Regions from separate parts of the Actinoplanes sp. NPDC051537 genome, predicted to be linked through region 3. Evidence: riboswitches for the same ligand, from Rfam matches in the RefSeq annotation. Region 3 holds a riboswitch; each other region holds the start of a gene.
The links. Region 3 has a riboswitch for cyclic di-AMP ahead of ACZ6TB_RS34970 (coiled-coil domain-containing protein). Riboswitches for the same ligand answer to the same signal wherever they lie in the genome.

Region 1: linked by a shared signal. The riboswitch ahead of ACZ6TB_RS32480 (C40 family peptidase) and the one ahead of ACZ6TB_RS34970 (coiled-coil domain-containing protein) in region 3 are both predicted to bind cyclic di-AMP.
Region 2: linked by a shared signal. The riboswitch ahead of ACZ6TB_RS42075 (transglycosylase family protein) and the one ahead of ACZ6TB_RS34970 (coiled-coil domain-containing protein) in region 3 are both predicted to bind cyclic di-AMP.
Region 4: linked by a shared signal. The riboswitch ahead of ACZ6TB_RS20430 (C40 family peptidase) and the one ahead of ACZ6TB_RS34970 (coiled-coil domain-containing protein) in region 3 are both predicted to bind cyclic di-AMP.

Annotation. Positions count from the first base shown of each region.
Region 1 is NZ_JBVJIU010000014.1:294,005-297,201, forward strand. Features, by position in the region: gene ACZ6TB_RS32470 (BlaI/MecI/CopY family transcriptional regulator) at 1-136, shown strand, start outside; gene ACZ6TB_RS32475 (M56 family metallopeptidase) at 183-1,085, shown strand; cyclic di-AMP (ydaO/yuaA leader) riboswitch at 1,208-1,345, shown strand; gene ACZ6TB_RS32480 (C40 family peptidase) at 1,360-2,355, shown strand; gene ACZ6TB_RS32485 (M1 family metallopeptidase) at 2,446-3,197, opposite strand, start outside.
Region 2 is NZ_JBVJIU010000024.1:19,528-22,724, forward strand. Features, by position in the region: gene ACZ6TB_RS42070 (saccharopine dehydrogenase family protein) at 1-940, opposite strand, end outside; cyclic di-AMP (ydaO/yuaA leader) riboswitch at 1,167-1,325, shown strand; gene ACZ6TB_RS42075 (transglycosylase family protein) at 1,327-2,019, shown strand; gene ACZ6TB_RS42080 (YybH family protein) at 2,108-2,452, opposite strand; gene ACZ6TB_RS42085 (LysR family transcriptional regulator) at 2,544-3,197, shown strand, end outside.
Region 3 is NZ_JBVJIU010000016.1:215,620-218,816, reverse strand. Features, by position in the region: gene ACZ6TB_RS34980 (ABC transporter ATP-binding protein) at 1-445, shown strand, start outside; gene ACZ6TB_RS34975 (coiled-coil domain-containing protein) at 468-1,472, opposite strand; cyclic di-AMP (ydaO/yuaA leader) riboswitch at 1,476-1,611, opposite strand; cyclic di-AMP (ydaO/yuaA leader) riboswitch at 1,821-1,957, shown strand; gene ACZ6TB_RS34970 (coiled-coil domain-containing protein) at 1,967-3,010, shown strand; gene ACZ6TB_RS34965 (glycoside hydrolase family 65 protein) at 3,077-3,197, opposite strand, start outside.
Region 4 is NZ_JBVJIU010000008.1:32,054-35,250, forward strand. Features, by position in the region: gene ACZ6TB_RS20410 (hypothetical protein) at 216-386, opposite strand; gene ACZ6TB_RS20415 (DUF6158 family protein) at 644-919, opposite strand; gene ACZ6TB_RS20420 (hypothetical protein) at 947-1,354, shown strand; gene ACZ6TB_RS20425 (DUF3817 domain-containing protein) at 1,365-1,682, shown strand; cyclic di-AMP (ydaO/yuaA leader) riboswitch at 1,849-1,999, shown strand; gene ACZ6TB_RS20430 (C40 family peptidase) at 2,014-2,985, shown strand; gene ACZ6TB_RS20435 (sigma-70 family RNA polymerase sigma factor) at 3,053-3,197, opposite strand, start outside.

The sequences.
Region 1 (3,197 bases), on a different contig from region 3:
GGAGATGACGGCGTCGGTGATGCTCGACGCCCTGAGCGCGAGCACCGACCAGGACGCGGCGCTCGCCTACTTCGTCGGCCGGCTGCCCCCCGAGGCCCTCAAGGCGGCGCTCGAGGCCGTGACCAAGCGGAAATGATGGCTCGCCGATCCGCTCGTGGGTGGCGGGCGGGGCGGTGGGACGGGTGACCGCGCTCCTGCTCGGCGCGCTCGGGCTGGCCCTGTCGCTCGCCGTTCCGGGCATCCTCGCCCACGCCCGCTGGCCCGACCGCGCGCCGGCCGCGGCGGTGCTGCTGTGGCAGGCGATCACCCTGGCCGCCGTGCTCTCCGCGCTCGGCGTCGTGCTCGCTGCCCCGGAAGAGCTGGCCCGCGCGGCCGGCGCCGGCAAGCCGGTCACCGCCGCCGCCCTGGTCGGCGCCCTCGCCGTGGCCGCGACCATCGTGCTGCGGCTGCTCTGGTCGCTCTACGGCGTCACCAAGCGCTCCCGCGAGCGCCGCGCCCGGCACCGCCTGCTCGTCGACCTGCTCGACCGCGCCGAGCAGCGCGAGGAGCTCGACGACGACAACGTCCGCGTGCTCCAGGGCAACCTGCCGCTCGCCTACTGCGTGCCCGGCCGGGAGGCGCGCGTGGTGCTCAGCGACGGTGCGCTCCGGCTGCTCGACCGTCCTCAGGTCGAGGCCGTCCTCGCCCACGAGCAGACCCATCTGCGCCACCGCCACGAGGTGGTGATGGAGTCGTTCACGGCCTTCTATCGCGCCGTCCCGGCGCCGTTGCGCAGCCGGGCGCCGCTGGACGCCGTACATCTGCTGCTGGAGATGGTGGCCGACGATGCCGCACGCCGCCGCACCGGGTCCGCGCCGCTCCGCGGCGCCCTGGAACGCCTGACCGACGCCGTCCCTCTGACGGAGGATGTCGGTCCCGCGAAGGGCGACCAGGCGCGCCGTCTCGACCGTCTGGCGGCGCCGCCACGGTCGTCCGCGGCCCTCACCGTGACCGTCGCGGCCGGCGCCCTGGCCCTGCTCGTACTACCCACAGTGATCCTGGTCCTGCCCTGGCTCGACCAGGCCCTGGAGGCGTGGCCGTTCTAGTCACGCTGAGTAGCCTGCACGGTGCAAGCAGTTTCCTGGCCGTGGCAGCTTCAGTTAACGACTTGATCGGGAGTACGGTGGTCCCCGGTTCGGCAGCCCCCCATCGTCCATCCGGACGATCTGACGGACCACCGCCTAATCGTCCATGGCGACGAACCGGGGACCCGAGTAGTCGGGGTGAAGCCGCGATCCCCTGCGGCCGGGCGCGCTTCCCGCCCGAACCCGTCAGCTAACCCGGTCGGCGGCTTGATGGAAGAAGGGATAACGCACCTACGTGAAACGGATTGGGGCGCGCCGCGCCGCAGTTCTGCGCAGTCTCGCCTGCGCGCTCGCCGCGGTCGGGATCGTCTTCACCGGACCGTCCGTGGCGCAAGCGACTCCCTCGCCGGCCAGCGTCGAGGCCCAGATCGACAAGCAGTGGAACGAGCTCGAGCCGGTCATTGAGCAGTACAACGACGTGCACGGCAAGCTGCTCAAGAACCAGACTCAGCTGAAGAAGCTCACCACCCAGCTCACCCCGCTCCAGATCCAGGTGGATGTTGCCCTGTCTCAGGTGCGGGGGATGGCCGTCGACGCGTACATGCAGGGTTCGCCCAACGCGTTCAACGCCATGATCGTGAGCGGGTCGCCCACCGGGCTGACCGACAAGCTGACGTACCTCGATCAGCTTGCCCGTCACCAGCAGGACGAGATCGCCGGCGTCGCGAAACTGCGTGACAAGTACGCCGGCATGAAGTCCGATCTCGACGTGCTGACCAAGTCGATCGCGGCGCGCGACAGCCAGCTCGCGCAGCAGAAGGCCGCGATCCAGAAGAAGATCGACTCGCTCCAGAAGCTGCGGCTCGCGGCGTACGGCGCGGCCGGCGAGTCCGACGGCCCGTTCAAGACCGGGGCCTGTCCCGTCACCTACAGCCAGGACAAGGGTGGCCGCGCGGCGCAGCGAGCCTGCGACCTCGTCGGCAAGCCCTACGTCTTCGGCTCCGAGGGCCCGAACAGCTACGACTGCTCGGGTCTGACGAAGGCGGCGTGGGCCAGCGTCGGCGTCTTCCTCGACCACTACACGAAAGACCAGTGGAACGAGGGCAGGGCGGTGTCGCGGGACGAGCTGCAACCGGGCGACCTGGTCTTCTTCTATCCGGGCAGTCTCCATCACGTCGCCATCTACATCGGTGGCGGCAAGGTGGTGCACGCCCCGCACACGGGCGACCATGTGCGCATGGCGGTGCTCGACAAGGTGGGACCGATCGCCGGCTTCCGGCGTCCGGGCTGAGTTTCTCGGTACGTGCTTCGTGCAGCGAGGGCCGCCAGGGATGGCGGCCCTCGCTGTGTCCCAGCCCTCGACCTCTCAGCCCCCGACCTCTCAGCCCTCGACCCGGTGCGCGGCCCAGAACGAGGTGAGGCTGGTCGAGCCGGCGGCGGCCTGCGCGGCGGCCTTGAAGTCGGCCACCGTCGAGACGCCGTACCAGTGCGACGCCGCGTACGACTTGAGCAGGTTGGTCATCGCCGTCGTGCCGATCAGGCGGCGCAGGTCGTGCAGCGTGCACTTGCCGTAGCCGTAGACCACGGTGCTGTAGCGGCTGGAGTGCGCGTCCCAGTACGCCATCGAGTTCGTCAGCTTCTCGGCCGATGACTGCCAGGTGATGCCGCAGCCCGAGCCGGTCAGGCCGCGGTAGAGGTCGGTGGCGTAGTCGGTGAAGCCCTCGTCCAGCCAGGGCGTCGTGTACTCGTCGTCGCCCACGATCCCGTAGAACCACTGGTGGGCGAGCTCGTGCGCGAGGGCGGTCGAGCTGATCACGTCGAGCACGAAGCCCGGGTACTCCATGCCGCCGAACCAGTAGCCGTTGTCGAGCACCACGTCGGCCTCGCCGTAGGGGTAGGCGCCGAAGCGGGCCGAGTGCGCGTCGAGGGCGGCCCTGGCGGTGCTCAGCATCGAGTTGGCGCTCGAGGTGCTGATCGAGCTCACCGAGTACACGTTGACGGCGACGCCACCCGCCGTCGTTCCGGAGATCTTGCGGAACGGCCCGGCGGCCCAGGCGAACTCGCGCACCTGCTTTCCCACGGCGGTGGTGACCGTACGTCCGGAGCTCCCCGCCCGGTCGACGGAGGTGCCCG
Region 2 (3,197 bases), on a different contig from region 3:
GGACCCGGTCGAGCACATAGCGGGTAGGCGGCAGCGAAAGGCCGGCCATCAGCGCACCGAGTCCGAGCCGGGTGCCGTGCGCGATCACCGGCGAGAGCGGCGACGTGCCCACGCTCATCGCCTCGCGGTAGCGGAAGCTCCGGCCGTACTGCCAGTTACGCAGCGCGTTGCTGCGCCGCACCACCCGGGTGTTGTACGACGCCATGACGAACGGCGCCAGCATGCCCCGCAGCCGCGGATGCACGGTGGAGGCGTCGACCACCGCGGTGTCGTCCTGCCGGCCGAGGTCGGGCTCGTTCGCGCGGTCCGGGCTGAGCGAGTACGGGCTGGCCGCGATCTTCCGCAGCTTCCGGTCCGCCTTGACCATGTCGAGCTGGTGCCGCATCGAGTCGATCGTGCCGCCGCTGAAGCCGCCCTTCATGCTCGTGACGACCAGTGTGGTGTCGGCCAGTTCGCCGGCGTCGTCGGCCTTCACCTGTTGGTCGAGCACGTGCACGCCGATGTCCGACGGGATCGAGTCGAACCCGCACGAGTGCACGATCCGGGCGCCGGTAGTGCGGGCGAGCTCGTGGTTCTCGTCGATGCTGTCCCGGGCGAACAGCACCTCGCCCGTGAGATCGACGTAGTCGGTGCCGGCCGCGGCGCAGGCGCGCACGAGCGCTTTGCCGTATTTCGCATATGGCCCCACCGTGGTGATCACGACTTTGGCGGCGCCGGCGACCTTCTCGAGGGCCGACACGTCCGCGGCATCGGCGACCAGGATCGGCCAGTCAACGCCCAGACGGCCCTTGACCTCGGCCAACCTGCTCTCCGACCGGCCCGCGAGGGCCACCCGTGTGCCTTCCGGGGCGTGCTCGGCCAGATACTTCGCCACCAGCACCCCGACGAAGCCGGAAGCACCGTAGACGACGATGTCGTGATCGCGGACCCGCTCGCTCATGGTCGCCGATTCTCCATCACGTTCCGCCCCCCGTCGCGGCAAGTTACCGATCGGTAATCAGAGATGCATAGCTATCGGTCATTCTCGGCATAAAGAAAGATCAAATAGGTCAATCGGTGAGAAGAACGTCACCTTTCCCGCGTCGAGCTTGGCCTATGCCGCGATTCCGTGGTTACGGTCAGCCGGTCCCGCAATGGCGGGCACCGCGGGTGGACCGCCGAGTCCCTGCCACCGCCCGCCGGAAATCGAACTCGTGGCAGGGAGCGGGGGACCCAAGTTCCTCGGCGCGCGATATGCGCGCCTCGGGGTGAAGCCGCCGAACGAGCGGCCGGGCACCTCAGCCCGAACCCGACAGCTGACCTCGTAGGCGTGGAGGTTTCTCTGTCATGGCACAGATCCGCAAGCATGCCCGCAATCCGCGGGTGCGCAAGCACGCCCGTCTCGCGCTCGGCCTCACGGCCGCCGGCGTGGCGGGCACGGCCGCTCTGCTCGGACCGGCTTCCCCTGCCCAGGCGTCCAGTGTGAACTGGGACGCGGTCGCCCAGTGCGAGTCGGGCGGGAACTGGAGCATCAACACGGGCAACGGCTTCTACGGCGGGCTGCAGTTCACCCGCGGTACGTGGAAGGCCTACGGCGGCACGAAGTACGCGAGCACCGCCAACAAGGCCAGCCGCTCGGAGCAGATCCGGATCGCCGAGAAGGTGCTGGACGGCCAGGGCATCGGCGCCTGGCCGATGTGCGGCAAGAAGGCCGGCTCGACGAAGCACTACACGGCCAAGCACGCCAGCGGCTCCTCGTCGAAGCCGTCGGCCAAGAAGCACACCTCGAAGCACTCGACGACCTCGAAGTCGTCCACTCACAAGACGACTAAGAAGTCGTCGAAGCCGTCGCACGTGGTGACCCGGGCGACGACCGCGAAGGCCACCGGCAAGACGTACGTCGTCCGCTCCGGCGACACGCTGTCGGCCATCGCCACCAAGAACCACATCAAGGGCGGCTGGCACACCCTCTACCAGCTGAACCACGGCACCATCACCAACCCGAACCTGATCTTCCCCGGTCAGCACATCGCTCTCTGATCCACCGCTCGCGACCCGGTCGCCTTCCCCCCGCGGTGGCCGGGTCGCATCCCCACGGTGTTCGATCGCACGGCATTTTGGCCGCGTGTCAGCTTGTCGGCGTGACGAACTCGGGCTGGTCGAGCACGCGTAGCCAACTGCCATCCGACTGGCGGCGCACCACCTGAGCACGCGCTCCGGCGCCGTCCTTGGGCGGCGTCGACGTCAGCGCCAGATCACCACTGATCAAAGTGGGCAGCGGCTGCTCCGGCTGGAACTCCGGCATCTTCGGCAGCACGTCCTCCCAGAACTTCTGGATCGCGGCCCGGCCCACCGTCTGCTGACCGGGCGGATAGGCCATGACCGCGTCTTTCTCGTACAGCAGCGCCAGGCCTTCGGCGTCCTTGGCGTTGGCCCGCTCCACGAACAGACGGGTCAGTTCTTCCGGCTTCATTGCCTTTGCGCGTTCGGTCATGCGCCCACTCTTCGCCGGCCCCGAGCAGAAGTCCAACGCATAGTTCTTGTGGTAACTAGAATCCACAGTTATGGAACTTCGTCAGCTCGAGTACTTCGTCGCCGTGGCCGAGGAGGCCAACTTCACCCGGGCCGCCGAGCGCGTACGGATCAGTCAGTCCGGGGTGAGCGCCCAGATCAAGGCCCTGGAGAACGAACTGGGGTCACCGCTGTTCGACCGGTCGGGGCGGGTCGCGCGGCTGACCCAGGCCGGAAAGGCCGCCCTTCCGTTCGCTCAGGCGGCGCTCACCGAAGCGGAGTCCATGCGCGAAGTGATCGACGCGGTGAACGGGCTGGTCCGGGGCCATCTGACGGTCGGGATGGTTCGGGGCTGCGAGATCAAGCCGCTGTTCGCCGCCATGGCCTCCTTCCACCGCCAGCACCCGTCGATCGAGCTCGAGCTGATCGAGGATGACTCGAGATCGCTCATCAACGGGGTGCTCTCCAGCATGTTCGACATCGCGCTCGTCGGCGTCGCCGGCGAGCTACCGTCGCAGCTGGCCAGCCACGTGATCGCCCGGGAAGGCCTGGTAGCCCTGGTTCCGCCCGGTCATCCACAGGCCGGAAAGAAGGAGTTACCGGTGACCGAGATCTTGTCGTACGCTCTCGTCACGTTGCCCGAGGGAACCGGTATCCGCGCCGCGTTCGACGAAGCGTGTGTGACCGCGGGCAAGTTCCCAGATGTC
Region 3 (3,197 bases):
GATGAACGACCTGTCCGGCGAGCGCAACGTGACGCTCGGCTGCCTGGCCATGGGCATGACCCCGGCCGAGGTCAAGGCCCAGGTCAACGACATCATCGAGTTCTCCGGCATCAACGAGCGGGGCGACTTCAGCTCGCTGCCGATGCGCACCTACTCGTCCGGCATGGGCGCCCGGCTGCGCTTCGCGATCGCCGCGGCCAAGAAGCACGACGTACTGCTCATCGACGAGGCGCTGGCCACCGGCGACGCGAAGTTCCGCAAGCGCAGCGAGCAGCGGGTTCGCGATCTGCGGGCCGAGGCCGGCACGGTCTTCCTGGTCAGCCACAGCGAGCAGTCGATCCGGGACACCTGCGAGCGCAGCATCTGGCTCGAGAGCGGCGTGATCAAGGCCGACGGCCCGACCGACGACGTGATGAAGGAGTACGAGGCCTTCGTGAAGAAGTAAGGCCCCGTACTCCCATAAATCCCTAAATCACCGACAGGTGTACGTGGTTCGTGTGATCGCTGGACGGATCGCCGTTGCCACCGCTGTACGCCTTCCAGCCGCTCGACGGTAGCCAGATCCGCCGGAACCAGATGACGTAGAGCACACCCAGCTTGCTGGAATTGTTGATGAAGTAGTTGGCCAGGTTGTTCCCGTACGTCTTGCTGGCGCCGGTCGCCACTCCGCCGAACCCGCCCTTGTCGGCCGCGAAGTCGCAGGCCCGGCCCTTGGGATGCTCGCCGCTGTTCTGCTCGCGCCAGCAGTGCACGTAGTGCGTGAACCCATCGGCCTGGGCCTGCCGCATCGCGAAGAGCAGGCGCTGGGTGATGCGGCCACCGCTGGTCGGGTCGTCCACCATGCCGCTGCCGCCCGAGAACGAGGACGCCGACTTGCTGCTGCCGCCGTCGCTGGGCTGCGGGTCGTCCTGCCCGGCGTTGGCCGCCTTCAGCGCGCTCTCGGCCTGAACCTTGCGCTTGGCCATCACGTTGACCTGCTTCTGCTGGTCACGAATGGTGGCGTCGATCGCCAGCTTGGCCTTGGCCTGCTCGTCACGGTTGGCCCGCAGGTCGGAGAGCGCCGCTTGCTGCTTGACCGCCACCGTCTCGAGCGTCTCGGCCCGGTCCAGGAAGCCGGCGCCCGAGCTGGCGGTGAGCAGCGCGCTCATCGGCCCGAGGCGACCGGACTTGTAGGCCTCCGTGACGATCTGGTCGACCGTCGCCTGAAGGGGAGCGACCTCGACGTCCAGCTGCTTGATCCGGGCGGTGAGCTGGGCCTGCTGGGTTTTCGAGGCGGCGAGCGCGTCCCGGGCCACGAGGTAGCCCTTGGAGGCCGCCTCGAGCTGCTGGATCAGCGTCTTGGAGCCGCCCTCGCCGTCGTCTCCGCTGTCGCCCGGCGCCGCGGCGGCCGGGGCCGCGAACGCGAGCCCGGCGACGGCCATCAGCAGGGCGAGCGTTGCCGCTAATCGGCGGCGGACAGTTTTGTGCCGCACACTCTTTCCTTCCGTCGGCCGCCGACCGAGTTAGCTGACGGGTTCGGGACGGAAGTTCCCTACCGCTCGCGCGGATTCACCCCAGGAGGAAACGTTTGGTTCCCCGGCTCGCCTCGCGGCGATTAGGCGGCGATCCCCGGCCGGGGATCGGGAACGACGATACCCAGAAGATCGATTGATCGACAGTTCTCGTACCGTATGCGATTGATTGATGACCATGGGTCACGTCATGACGGAAAGTGTTTGCCCGCTCACTGCATTCATCGATTATTGGACCCTGATGCGTTCCCGACTCTCGGGTAAACTCACCGACGGCTCTGCCGCCGAAGGCGCCGCCCCCGAGGCGCCGGCAGACCACCGCCTAATCGCCGCGAGGCGAGCCGGGGAACCAAACGTTCCTCAATGGGGTGAATCCGCGAGAGCGGTAGGGATCGCTTCCGTCCCGAACCCGTCAGCTAACCCGGTCGGCGGTTAACCGGAAGGAACCTGGCTGGATGACCGTACGAACCCGCCGGTGGCTCACGCTTGCCCTGGCGCCGCTCGTGGCTGTCTCGTTCCTGGCGGCGGCTCCGGCCGCCCCCGCGAGCGCCGACCCCGACACCTCCTCAGGGACGTCGGCGACTCCCGACGAGGGCGATGACGACATCGAGGCGAACGCGACGCTCAACGACGTGCTCGAGTCCTCGAACCGCAAGTACGTGCAGGCGAAGGCCGCGGTGACGAAGTCGACAGCGGCCCAGAAGCTGCTGGCCGTCCAGATCAACCTGGCCGAGGCCAAGCGCAACACGCTGATCCCCGAGGTCAACGCGATCGCCTCGCAGCAGTACCAGACCGGCCACCTCGGCGCCGCGAGCTTCCTGCTCGGCAGCCAGGGGTCGAGCGACTTCCTGAAGAAGGCGGTCTCCCTCGAGGAGATCAATACGCTGCACGACCGGAAGCTGCACGAGCTCAACGCGGCGATCGACGAGGTCAACAGCAAGAAGGCCGCGCTCGACGCCGAGGTGAAGGCGCAGAAGACGAGCCTGCTCGTGATGCAGAAGCAGAAGGACTCGGCCGAGAAGGCGCTGACGCTGGTCGGCGGGACGAGCCTCACCGGCGGCTTCGTCGACGCGGTGTCGAAGACCGCGGCGCCCGCCCCGCGTAACGCCGATGGCGGTTTCTCCCCGGAGAAATGCACCGTCAACGATCCCACCACCGACGGTTGCATCACCGCGCGTACATTGCACCTCTACCAAGAGGTGAAGAAGGCGGGCTTCAATCGCTTCGTCGGCTGTCACCGCAACGGCGGGCCGTTCGAGCATCCGAAGGGCCGGGCCTGCGACTGGTCCCTGCAGAAGAGCGGTTTCTCGAACGCGCACAACGCCGACATGAAGAATTACGGCAACAACCTGATGGCGTTCCTCGTGCGCAACGCCGACCGGTTGGGCATCTACTACGTCATCTGGTATCAGCAGATCTGGTTCCCGGCGACCGGCAAGTGGCACGCCTATCACGGTGTGAGCGCCCACAAGGACCACGTGCACGTATCCCTGCTGTAAGAGCCGAAAAGCGCCGAAACGACGAGGCCCTCCGCGACTTATCGCGGAGGGCCTCGTCGTTTTCGGTCAGTCCTGCGGAGCCCGGCGCACCGGGGCCCGGCCCGCCGGCTGGGTCGGCGGCGGCCCCACCGGTCCGGCCGGCGGAATCGGCACGCTCACCGGCTTCACCTGGGTCACCTCGACCTCC
Region 4 (3,197 bases), on a different contig from region 3:
GGACTATCAGTCGGCGGAGCCATGTCGCTACCCAAGCCTGGACTATCAGTCGGCGGAGCCGAGTCGCTGAGAGCCGCCGGACGCGGCCGACGCGCACGCGTGAGACGACTCAGCACGCGCGCGGGCCCACGTTTGGGGGCAGAAATCCGGCGATTCAGGGCAGACACGCCCGGCACTATGCCATGACCATCGACAGACACGGAAGTTCGATGCCCCTACCGGGTGGTGTCGTCCGAGGTCCGGTTCTCCCGCGGCTCCGGGTCGTCCTCGCGCTCGTCGGACTCCGCGAGGATCGCCTCAGCCTGCGCCTGCGGGTCGGCGCTGCCGGCCGCGCGCTCTTCGGGGAGCAGTTCGGCGGCGCGTTGCTCGATGCGGTCCTCAGTCATGATCGACGAAGTACCCCGCCCCGAAGGGCCGTGAAACACCGCGCGGCCCCCGGGAGAACCCGGGGGCCGCGCAAGAGATGTCGGTGTGCATGTCGCCTCTCGGCGAGTGGCACGACACGGCTCCAGCCGAACGGTATTCCGTGAAGGCATTAGTGGTGAGGCCCGGGGACACTGGACACACCGACATCTATTCTCAACCGTCGGTCGCCCGGCCCGATTCCGTGAGCGATTGTGACCTGAGTCACTTCCGGTCGCGGTCAGAAGGCCTGGGTCAGGCGGGACGGGTCCACCTCGCGGCCGGGGTGGCGAGCCATGTACTCGGTCTCCAGGTCGGCCGTGCGCCGGAAGTGGTTGTCCAGGGCCGCGTCGGGGCCGTGCCGCAGCGTCTCCAGGCGCGCGCGGTAGAGACTGGTCAGCTCCCGGAACAGGTCGTCGTCCGCGAGCGTGGCGGGGTCCACGCCGATCTCGTTGTCGAGCATCGCTACCTCCGCTGGTCGGGCCGGTAAGGGAGCGTTGCCCGTGCGGACGGCGATCAAACACCCGCCGGTACGCTCGTGGGCATGAAGGGGCTGTGGACGCCGGCGTGGATCGCCCGGCACGTCCTCGCGCTCGCCGCCGTGGTGGGCTGCCTCGGGCTGGGCTGGTGGCAGTTCAGCCGGGCCAGCGGTGGCAACACGCTCAGCTGGGGCTACACCTTCGAGTGGCCGGTCTTCGCGGCCTTCTTCGCCTTCCTCTGGGTGCGCGAGGTGCAGCTCGCCCGGCGCCCGGCGCGGCCACCCGAGGAGGATGCACCGGTGCGGCCCCCGGGCTCGCCGGTCACCGCCGGCCGGCCGGTCCGGGTCGCCGTCGCGGCGCCACCCGCCGAGGACGACCCGGAGCTGGAGGCGTACAACGACTACCTCGCCTGGCTGGCGGCCCACCCGGGCGCCCGGGCGACGGACTACCCCGGAAACTCGCCGAAGAAATAGGAAGTGGATCGTGCAGGGAGCCCTCATCCGTTACCGGATCATCGCGTGGATCGTCGGCGTCTGCCTGCTCACGCTCGTGCTGGTCGGCATGCCGCTGAAGTATCTCGGTGACAACGACACGGTCGTCGCGATCGTCGGCCCGGCCCACGGCTTCCTCTTCATGGTCTACCTGGTGCTGACGTTCGATCTGGCGCGCCGGGCGGGCTGGCCGTTCCTGCGGATGCTCCTCGTCATGGCCGCCGGAACGATCCCCTTCCTCTCGTTCTGGGCCGAGCGTAAGGTCACCAACGCGTGGGTTCCCGCGGAGCTGGCGAAAAGTCCCGTTTGACGGCCGGAATAACGCCGAGTCTTCGCCGAATGACAATGCGTTATCGGGATCATTGGTGCATATCTGGCGTTTACCTTAAATCCCGCGCAGAGACCTTGATTTTGTTTCGCGCATCGATAAGTTAATGCGGTTGGTTCGGTCCGCAGCCACTTCCCTCGGGTGGCGCCGGCCAACGCCGCCGAATCGGCGCGACGTGCCCCCCACGTCTCGGCCGAACCGGGGAACCGCGTTCCTGGGGTGAATCCGCTGTTCCAGCGGTAGGGCCTTCTTCCGCCCGAATCCGTCAGCTAACCCGGTAGGTGGCACAAGCGGAAGAAAGGTCTAGCAACCGGTGCCAACCCCCCGCACCAGCCTGCGGTCTCTCGCGGTCGCGGCCATGGCGATCGCGCTGACCGGGTCCCTGGCGACCTCGGCACACGCGGCGCCGTCCGAGAGCGAGCTCAAGAAGCAGATCGAGACCGCCTCGAACCAACTCGAGGACATCACCGAGTCGTACAACAAGCTCAACATCGACCTGAAGAAGACCGGCGACGACCAGAAGAAGCTGGCCGCGTCGATCGCTCCGGCCAAGGCGAAGATGGTGGTCGCCGAGGCCCAGGTCCAGTCGGTCGCCTCCACCGCGTACATGCAGGGCCGGGTCGGTCCGATGACCGCGCTGCTCGGCGGCGACCAGAGCAGCCTGATCGACCGGATGAGCTACCTCGACATGATCAGCCGGTCGAACCAGCGCGACATCGACGACTACGCGCAGACCACGCAGACCTTCGCCGAGCGGCAGGCCGCGCTGAAGACGACGCAGGCCAAGCAGCAGGCGCAGCTCAAGGCGATGGCGACGCGCAAGAAGACGATCGAGAGCAACATCAAGAAGCTGCGCGCCATGCGAGAGCAGGCGTTCGGCAGCGCGACCGAGACCGGCGTCTCGGGCGCCGCGGGCAAGGCGCCGAACATCTCCGGCTCGGCGGGCATCGCGGTCGACTTCGCGTACGTGCAGGCGAACAAGCCGGCGTACTACGGGTACGGCGACTCCGGGCCCAACACCTTCGACTGCTCGGGCCTGACCATGGCCGCCTGGGCCAAGGCCGGTAAGTCGCTGCCGCACAACGCGGCCGCGCAGTACAGCGCCACGGCCCGCATCACCAAGTCCCAGCTGCAACCGGGCGACCTGGTGTTCTATCGCAGCCTCGGCCACGTCGGCCTGTACGTCGGCGGCGGCATGATCATCGACGCGTCCCGCGAGGGCGAGCCGATCAAGAAGCGGACGATCAACATCATGACCCCGTACGGCTACGGCCGGGTGAAGTAACCGAACGCGGACATCAAGAAGGCCGGTACCCGAGGGGGTACCGGCCTTTCGCGTCTCGTCGGGGGGGTCAGGCGGCCTGGAGGCCCTCGGCCCGAGCCAGCTCACGCAGCCGGCCGAGCGCCTGGATCTCGAGCTGACGGATGCGCTCCCGGCTGAGCGAGAAGCGCGACGCCACCTCGGTCAGCGAGTGCTCCCGGCCGTCCTCGAGGCCG